One region of the Stenotrophomonas sp. a6 genome, then DNA from elsewhere that is predicted to be linked to it. Evidence: riboswitches for the same ligand, from Rfam matches in the RefSeq annotation. Region 1 holds a riboswitch; the other holds the start of a gene.
What was found. Region 1 has a riboswitch for glycine ahead of Q9Q79_RS18165 (trimeric intracellular cation channel family protein). Riboswitches for the same ligand answer to the same signal wherever they lie in the genome.

Region 1 (4,405 bases):
GGTGGTTCTGGCTGGCCGCGCACGTGTTCTTCCTGATCGGCTTCCGCAACCGCATCGTGGTGCTGCTGAACTGGGCCGTGGCGTACTGGAGCTACCAGCGCAGCGCACGCATCATCTTCGGCGATGACCAGGAAGACCGGCGACCGAGGCGGTAGTGCCCGCCGCTGGCCGGCTGCCACGCGGTCCGATCCCTTTCCGCAGGAAAGGGCTCTGACTCCGTCAACATCATCCATGCATGGCGTGGATCTACCGCTTCATCGGGCCGCCGGGCGCCCGCCGTTTCGACCATGCGCGGCAGAAGTCCTCCTTCCTTGCGGTGTCGGCAATCTGCGCGGCACTCCAGTTGCGGGTAATCCAGATCGTCAGTGCCGTGCTGCTCAGATGCCAGCGCAGCATGTCGTGCCGTGGCTGCCGCCAAAGATGGCGGCGGGCAATCCAGAACGCCTCCCGTTCCACCTCTGGCACCTTCTTCTTCATCGCGTCGTCGTCGAAGAACTGCGCGGCGAAACTCCAGGGATTCATCGGCTGAAATCCTGTTCGCGGTTCACTGCTGCACGCAGCCACACCACTGGGCGCACGGTCTGCTGGCTTCGGCCAACCGCCCACCAGGGCAAGCCCGAGCAGGTACAGCAGGCCAGGCAGCAGTGCGATGCCGGCGGCCAGTACGACGACGGAGACCCATGCCTTACCGGCGGCACGCATCGTGCTCACTTCGCCTTCGGTTTCGGGTACCACAACGCGTTGACGATGACCCAGCGCTGGTCGAAGCGCCCCATGTGGAAGTAATCGACGAACCACGGCGTTTCCAATCGCACCGAGGCGGCATTGCCGGTCACGTCCAGCACCGTGCAGCGGCGGTCCCATTGATCCTTCGGGGTTTTCAGCGCGCCCTGCTTCGTCAGCGCGACCAGTTCTTCCTTCGACATGCGGCGCAGGCCCAGCCGCTCGTCGGGCGTATCGCCGAGGACCGCGCGCTTGGCCAGGTCCGGGTGCAGGGAGCGGGCGACGCGCTGCGGGTCGGCCTCCAGCTGGCCGTCGACGTAGTCATGGCAGGTGGCTTCGATGGCCGCGAGGGTGGCCGGGTCGGCAGCGGGACTGGTTGACGCGGAGAGAGCGAACAACAGGGCGACGGTGGACATCCGGGTCTCCAGCGCTGAGGGCTGGGCGATCATCGCATGGCGGCACAGAGGCATCCATGTATGCCATGGATCTACAGGGACCCAGCATCCACCGCCTGCAGCCAGGCCAGCTTGCGTTCGCGCGGCTGCTGCTTGAGCTGCCATTCGGCCCGCGAGGCGGCGGCCCGGTCCGGGTACTCGCGCACGGCCAGCACCCGCAGCGGCGGCCGGGCCCGGGTGTAGCGCGCGCCCTTGCCAGCCTGATGGGCGGCGAAACGCGCGTCCACGTCGGTGCTGATGCCGGCGTAATAGCTGCCATCGCGACATTCGAGCAGGTACAGGAACCACGGGCGGAGGGACGGGGCCATGCCCGGATTATGCCGTGCTGCACTGCAGCGGATATACTGGCGCCCGAATGCAGGAGAGAGGCGCCGCGCTGGCGCCCGCCGAAGGCGCAGGCTCCCATGATCGCTCAGGCCGGTGGGCTGGAATCCCACCAACCATGCATTCGACTCGCCGAGCTGGAGAGAGGTCACCGGGCATGCCCGGGACGATCCGCCGAAGGGGCACGCGGCCCATGCCGCTGAACTCTCAGGCAAAAGGACAGCGGGAGCGGCACCGGTCATCGTCATTCCGTCATTGCGCAGGCAATGGCGGCGTCCGCGCATGGCCGGCCCCACCGCGCCCGGAGCCTGCCCCATGTTGCTGTCCATCATCTACCTGATCGCCATTTCCGCCGAAGCCATGACCGGCGCACTTTCTGCCGGCCGCCGCCGCATGGACCTGTTCGGCGTGGTCATGATCGCCTGCGTCACCGCCCTCGGCGGTGGTTCACTGCGCGACATCCTGCTCGGCCACTACCCGCTGGGCTGGGTGAAGCATCCCGAGTACCTGGGCTTCACCGTGTGCGCGGCGCTGATCGCCACCTGGGTCGCACGCTGGATGCACCACTTCCGCCGCACCTTCCTGGTCCTCGACGGGCTGGGCCTGATCGCCTTCACCCTGATCGGCTGCTCGATCGCGCGCGAAGCCGGCCATGCGATGCCGATCGTGCTGATCGCCGGCATGCTGACCGGCGCGTTCGGCGGCGTGCTGCGCGACATCCTCTGCAACGAGGTGCCGCTGATCTTCCAGAAGGAGCTGTACGCGATCATCGCGCTGCTGACCGGCGCGGCCTACCTGTTGCTGCTGCACTGGGGCGTGGCCGACGCCACCGCGATCCTGTGCTGCCTCGGCGGCGGCTTCGCGCTGCGCCTGCTGGCGATCCACTACCGCTGGGAAATGCCGAAGTTCGTGTACCACGACGAAGTGCATTGAGGTTCGCGCGGCCGAATCCGCACCACCCCGGCGATGTACCTGGCGCTGTCGCTCATGCGCAGCGCCAGGCGCATCGCCGGTGCAGATGGGCCGGTCTCCAACTCCGACCGGCCCTGATCGCGGCCGCACCCCCGCAGGCGCTGGCCGCCATCCACACACGTGCCGCACTCAAGCGGCTTCGGACACCTTCACGTCGCGACGGGCGCGCACGGCCGCGGCCAGTCGCTCCAGCACCGTCACGGTGGTGTCCCAGTCGATGCAGCCATCGGTGATGCTCTGCCCGTAGACCAGCGGTTGGCCTTCCACCAGTTCCTGGCGACCACCGACCAGATGGCTCTCGATCATCACACCGACGATGCGCTGTTCACCGTCTTCCAACTGAACGGCGATGTCCTCGATCACCTTCGGCTGGTTGTCCGGGTTCTTCAGGCTGTTGGCATGGCTGGCGTCGATCATCAGGCGCGTCGGCAGCTTGGCCTTGGCCAGCGCCTGGCAGGCCTCGGCGATACTGCCTGCATCGTAGTTCGGCTGCTTGCCGCCGCGCAGGATCACATGGCAATCCGGGTTGCCAGTGGTCGACACGATGGCGGTGCCGCCCTGCTTGGTGACCGACAGGAAGTGATGCGGATTGGAGGCCGCACCCACCGCGTCGGCGGCGATCTTCACGTTGCCATCGGTGCCGTTCTTGAAGCCGACCGGGCACGACAGCCCCGAGGCCAGTTCGCGGTGCACCTGGCTTTCGGTGGTGCGCGCACCAATGGCGCCCCAGGCCACCAGATCGGCGATGTACTGCGGCGAGATCACGTCGAGGAACTCGACACCGGCCGGCAGGCCGAGCTTGTTGATGTCGCGCAGCAGGCCACGGGCGATGCGCAGGCCCTTGTCGATCCTGAAGCTGCCATCCAGGTCCGGGTCGTTGATCAGGCCCTTCCAGCCCACCGTGGTGCGCGGCTTCTCGAAGTACACGCGCATCACGATTTCAAGTTCCCCGGCCAGCGCGTCACGCAGCGGCTTCAGGCGCTGGGCGTACTCGATGGCGGCCTTCGGGTCGTGGATCGAGCATGGGCCAACCACCACCGCCAGGCGGTCGTCACGGCCATGCAGGATCTGGTGCAGGGCCGCGCGCGAGGCGCTGACGGTGTCGGAGGCTTCATCGTCACACGGCAGCATCGCCAGCAGCTGGGCAGGCGGTGTCAGCGGTTCGATGGTGCGGATACGCAGGTCGTCGGTGTGCGGGGGCATTGGGGGAGGTCTCCGGAACGTTGGGGGTCCCCAGCGTGGCGGCATGAAAAAAGCCGCCAGGTTCGCTGGCGGCTTTCGGGAATGCGTCTGAAGCTTTCTTCAGGGTGAGCGCAGTCCTTCCTCCGCCAGTGGCTTCGGAAAGTAATACCAGTAAAAGCGGGTGGCGGCTGCGTTCATGGGTTGTATTGATAGCACAGCTTTTGCGCAGTGCAAAATGTTTCATCCGCAACTGGGGACGCGGTTCAGCGAGATGCGCGCCAGCCCTGCCCACGCGGCGGCAACCACGCAACGTCGCTCATTTGCCATGCACTTCCACGTCCAGCAGCAGGCCCTCATGGATGTCGGCCCAGCGTTCCAGCACGCGATCCAGTTCCTGCCGGGCCTCGTCCAGCTGCTCGGGGTTGAGCAGGGAACGCGCGGTGTAAAGATCGGAAACCAAGCGCCGCAGGGCCGATTCCTGGATGGCCACCGACGGCCCCTCCAGCCCCGGCAACTGCAACGCCGGGCTGTCGCCAAGAGGGCCGAACAGCGTGACCTGGAGCGTGCTCTGCATGATCGACCTTCCTGCGGATGGAAATGGGCAATGTCCTGTTTACCGCGTCTGGGTGACAGGCGCATGTGCCACCCATGCCCAGCACCGGGATCTGCCGGCGTCTGCCGCCCCGCTACAAGGCGGCCAGGTCGGCAAGGTGCTGGGCCATGCTGTCCATCGCGCCTACCGCCTGGGT
Region 2 (4,405 bases), 680 kb from region 1:
GCTGCAGGCTGACCGCGTCGTAGCCGGTGCATTCGACCAGCATCGCTTCCAGCGTGTCGATCAGTTCCTTGTAGCCCAGCGCCTGGTCGGCCGGCACCAGCGGGTGGATCTGCGAGAACTCCGGCCAGGTCACCGGGATCATCTCGGCGGTGGCGTTGAGCTTCATGGTGCACGAACCCAGCGGGATCATCGTGCGGTCCATCGCCAGGTCCTTGTCGGCCAGCGAACGCAGGTAACGCAGCAGTTCGTGCTCGCTGTGGTGGGTGTTGAACACCGGGTGGGTCAGGAACGCGGACTGGCGCAGCAGGCCGGCCGGCAGCGCGTCGGCGGTGCTGGCATCCAGCGCGTCGACGTCCAGCGAGGCACCGAACACCGCAGCCACGGCGACGATGTCGGCGCGGGTGGTGGTCTCGTCCAGGCTGATGCCGACCGAGTCGCTGTCGATCGCGCGCAGGTTGTAACCGGCGGCGCGTGCCTTGGCATGGATTTCATCGGCATGCACGCCGGTGACGTGCAGGGTGTCGAAGAAGTCGCCACCGACCTGCACGCCGGCATTGCGCAGCGCTGCGGCCAGGATCGAGGCCAGGCGGTGCGTGCGGCGGGCAATGCGGGTCAGGCCTTCCGGGCCGTGGTAAACGGCGTACATCGAGGCCATCACCGCCAGCAGCACCTGCGCGGTACAGATGTTGGAGGTGGCCTTCTCGCGGCGGATGTGCTGTTCGCGGGTCTGCAGGGTCAGGCGGTAGGCCGGGTTGCCCTGGGCATCGATCGAAACGCCGATCAGGCGGCCCGGCATCGAGCGCTTGTAGGCGTCACGGCAGGCCATGAAGGCGGCGTGCGGGCCACCGAAGCCGAACGGCACGCCGAAACGCTGGCTGTTGCCGACCACGATGTCCGCGCCCCATTCGCCCGGGGCAGCCAGCAGGGTCAGGGCCAGCAGGTCGGTGGCCACGGCCACCAGGCCGCCGCGTGCGTGCACGGCATCGACCAGCGCCTTGTAGTCGCCGACCTGGCCGAAGGTGTCCGGATACTGCAGCAGCAGGCCGAACGCTTCCGCTTCCAGTGCTTCGGCCGGGGTGCCGACGCGCAGCACGATGCCCATGGGCTCGGCGCGGGTACGCAGCAGTTCCAGGGTCTGCGGGTGCACGGCGTCGTGCACGAAGAAGGTGTCCGACTTCGACTTGGCCGAACGCTTGGCCAGGGTCATCGCTTCGGCGGCGGCGGTGGCTTCGTCCAGCAGCGAGGCGTTGGCGATTTCCATGCCGGTCAGGTCGGCGCACAGGGTCTGGAAGTTGATCAGCGCTTCCATGCGGCCCTGCGAGATTTCCGCCTGGTACGGGGTGTAGGCGGTGTACCACGCCGGGTTTTCCAGGATGTTGCGCAGGATCACGTTCGGCGTGTGGGTACCGTAGTAACCCTGGCCGATGAAGCTGCGCAGCACGGTGTTCTTGTCGGCGATCGCACGGATCTTCGCCAGTGCCTGCACTTCGGTCATCGACTCCGGCAGTGCCAGCGGTGCCGGCGACTTGATCTTGGCCGGCACGATGGCGTCGGTCATCGCATCCAGCGACGCGTGGCCGACGACGTCGAGCATCTGCGCGATCTCGGCGTCGTTGGGGCCGATGTGGCGCTCGACGAACGCGTTGTGGTGCTCGAGCTCACGCAGGGAAGGGGTGTTCTGGGACATGGCGAAGGATCCGTCAGGAAAGGGCACACGCACGGGCACAAGCCGCCGGTCGGCGGTCTGCGGGGCGCCCCTCTGTCCTTTTGCCTGAGAGTTTAAAAGCGCGGCGGACCGCAGCTTCGTGCCCCTTCGGCGCCGGATCGAACCGGTCTCTCCAGAGTTGTGTTACGGGTGGTATCGGGCCTGAGCGATTACGGGCGTTGCGCCTTCGGCAGCGGTGTTCCGCTTCTCCCACCGTGTTGCCCGCCGATTATAGCCCGTTGCGGGCGCGGCGGCCGCCTTCGGACCTGGCGGCCGCGCCTGAATGGCCGATGGCCCGTCCGTGCGTTTTGTGCACTGCTGCATGGCATCAGGCGCATTCCCCACCTATGATGGGCGGATACCCGAATTCATCTGGCGCCGTCCCTGCTGCAGGGGACCGGCGCCCGCCGTGCGTGCCGCGCATGGCCCTGCCGGACGCCTTTCCCATGACCGCCGCTGTTGCTCCCTCCACCCGCCGCATGGCCCTGCTGCTCGCCGGCCTGGCCATGTTCGGTCCGTTCTCGATCGACACCATCTTCCCCGCGTTCCCGCAGCTGGCCCAGCGCCTGGCGGTGGACGAGGTGGCGGTGCAGCAGACCATCAGCGTGTACCTGCTGTTCTACGGCCTGATGAGCCTTGCGCACGGCCCGCTGTCCGATGCCTGGGGCCGCAAGCGGGTGATCCTCGGTGGCCTGGTGGTGTTCGTCGGCGCTTCGGTCGGCTGCGCGCTGTCCACCGACCTGACCACGCTGCTGGCGTTCCGCGCGCTGCAGGGCCTGTCAGCGGGCGTCGGCATGATCGTCGGCCGCGCGGTGATCCGCGACCTGTACCACGGCCACGACGCGCAGCGCCTGATGAGCCAGGTGTCGATGCTGTTCGGCATCGCTCCGGCCATCGCACCGATCATCGGCGGCTGGATCCTGCTCAGCGGCGCCGGCTGGCCACTGATTTTCTGGTTCCTGGTGGTGTTTGCGCTGCTCCTGCTGGCGGCCACTGCACGCTACCTGCCGGAAACCCATCCGGTGGAGGCACGGGTGCCGTTGTCGCCGCGCGTGCTGCTGCGTGATTACGTGCGCATCGGTTTCAACCCGCGGTTCCTGCGCCTGGCGCTGGCCGGCAGCATCGGTTTCGGCGGCATTTTCCTGTACATCTCCTCGGCGCCGGTGTTCGTGATGCAGCACCTGCATCTGGGCGAGGGTGGTTTTGCCTGGCTGTTCATCCCCACCATCGGCGGCATGACCACCGGCTCGTTCCTGTCCGGGCGCATGGCCGGGCACACCACGCCCACCCGCCAGGTGTCCATTGGTTTCGGCCTGTGTGCGCTGTCGGTGCTGCTGAATGTCGGCTACGTGGCGCTGTCGCCGCAGTTCGTGCTGCCGTGGGCGGTGCTGCCGATCTTCCTGGGCGGCATGGGCATGGCATTGATCTTCCCGATCCTGGCGCTGGCGGTGCTGGACATGTACCCGCACCAGCGCGGCCTGGCCTCGTCGCTGCAGGCCTTCGTGCAACTGATGATCAGCACGGTGGTGGCCGGCGTGGTGTCGCCGCTGCTCAGCGCCAGCCCGCTGCACCTGGCGCTGGGGCAGGCCGCGTTCTTCGCCGCCGGCTTCGTGTTCTGGTACTGGGAACACCAGCGTGAACGCGCGGCACAGGCGGCCTGCACGGGCCATTGAGCAGCGCGCAGGGGTAGGGCCGGCCGCTTTGCCCGCAACGCTTGCGAAGAGGAACGACCGGACTAGGCTGGGCACTCCAGCCAGCCGGTGCGTGGATGCACGACAGCCAGCCAATCCGATGTCGTTGCATGAGGTTCCCCATGGCTGCGCAGCAGACCTACCGCCTGTTCGAGGTGGCGCTGAAGGAGCGCCGCGTTCTTTCCCCTTCCCTGGACCGCATGGTGTTCACCGGTGCCGACGTGGCGCGGATGAAGACCGAAGGCCCTGACCAGCGCATCAAGGTGTTCTTCCCCTTGCCCGGCCAGGAGGTGCCGCAGGTCCCCAGCGGTGAAGACTGGTACCCACGCTACCGGGCCCTGCCGGATGACAAGCGCCCGCCGATGCGTACCTACACCATCCGCCAGTTGCGCGCCGAGCAGGGCGAGGTCGACGTCGATTTCGTCATCCATGGCGAAACCGGCCCCGCCTCGCGCTGGGCCATGCACGCCCGCCCTGGCGACCGCGTGGTGCTGCTGGCCCCGGACGCCGACTGTGCCGGGAGCAGCGAGGGCTGGGAGTGGAAGCCACCGGCCGGTGTCGGCCAGGTGCTGCTGGTGGCCGATGAAACCGCGTTGCCTGCGGTGGCCGGCATCCTCGAGGAACTGGCGGCCATGGTCGACCCACCGCGCACGCTGGCGCTGCTGGAGGTGGCGCAGGCCGGTGATGCGGTGCACCTGAAGGCGCCCTCCAGCGCCGAGCTGGTCTGGCTGCCGCGCGGGCAGGCCGCCTACGGACAGCGGTTGCTGCAGGCGGTCCAGGCGCGGTTGGCAGGGACCTCGGGCGTGGCTGCCGGCGATGCGCTGGAGGAGATCGACGTCGATACGCAGATCCTCTGGGAGCAGGCCGATACCCGGGTGGCCGGGCCGCTGTACGCCTGGGTGGCGGGCGAGGCGGGGGCCGTGATGGCGATCCGTCGCCATCTGGTGCGCGATTGCGGGCTGGACCGCCGCGCGATCACCTTCATGGGCTACTGGCGGCACGGCAAAGT

Region 2: it holds a riboswitch for glycine, as region 1 does, so the genes downstream of both, gcvP (aminomethyl-transferring glycine dehydrogenase) here and Q9Q79_RS18165 (trimeric intracellular cation channel family protein) in region 1, are expected to answer to the same signal.

Annotation. Positions count from the first base shown of each region.
Region 1 covers NZ_CP133161.1:3,960,692-3,965,096, forward strand. Annotated here, with positions in the region: gene Q9Q79_RS18145 (NAD(P)/FAD-dependent oxidoreductase) at 1-155, shown strand, start outside; gene Q9Q79_RS18150 (hypothetical protein) at 247-702, opposite strand; gene Q9Q79_RS18155 (nuclear transport factor 2 family protein) at 708-1,139, opposite strand; gene Q9Q79_RS18160 (GIY-YIG nuclease family protein) at 1,211-1,486, opposite strand; glycine riboswitch at 1,527-1,616, shown strand; glycine riboswitch at 1,630-1,733, shown strand; gene Q9Q79_RS18165 (trimeric intracellular cation channel family protein) at 1,818-2,435, shown strand; gene Q9Q79_RS18170 (3-deoxy-7-phosphoheptulonate synthase) at 2,604-3,677, opposite strand; gene Q9Q79_RS18175 (hypothetical protein) at 3,973-4,230, opposite strand; gene Q9Q79_RS18180 (DUF6616 family protein) at 4,343-4,405, opposite strand, start outside.
Region 2 covers NZ_CP133161.1:3,279,429-3,283,833, reverse strand. Annotated here, with positions in the region: gene gcvP (aminomethyl-transferring glycine dehydrogenase) at 1-1,687, opposite strand, end outside; glycine riboswitch at 1,750-1,852, opposite strand; gene Q9Q79_RS15185 (multidrug effflux MFS transporter) at 2,152-3,378, shown strand; gene Q9Q79_RS15180 (siderophore-interacting protein) at 3,519-4,405, shown strand, end outside.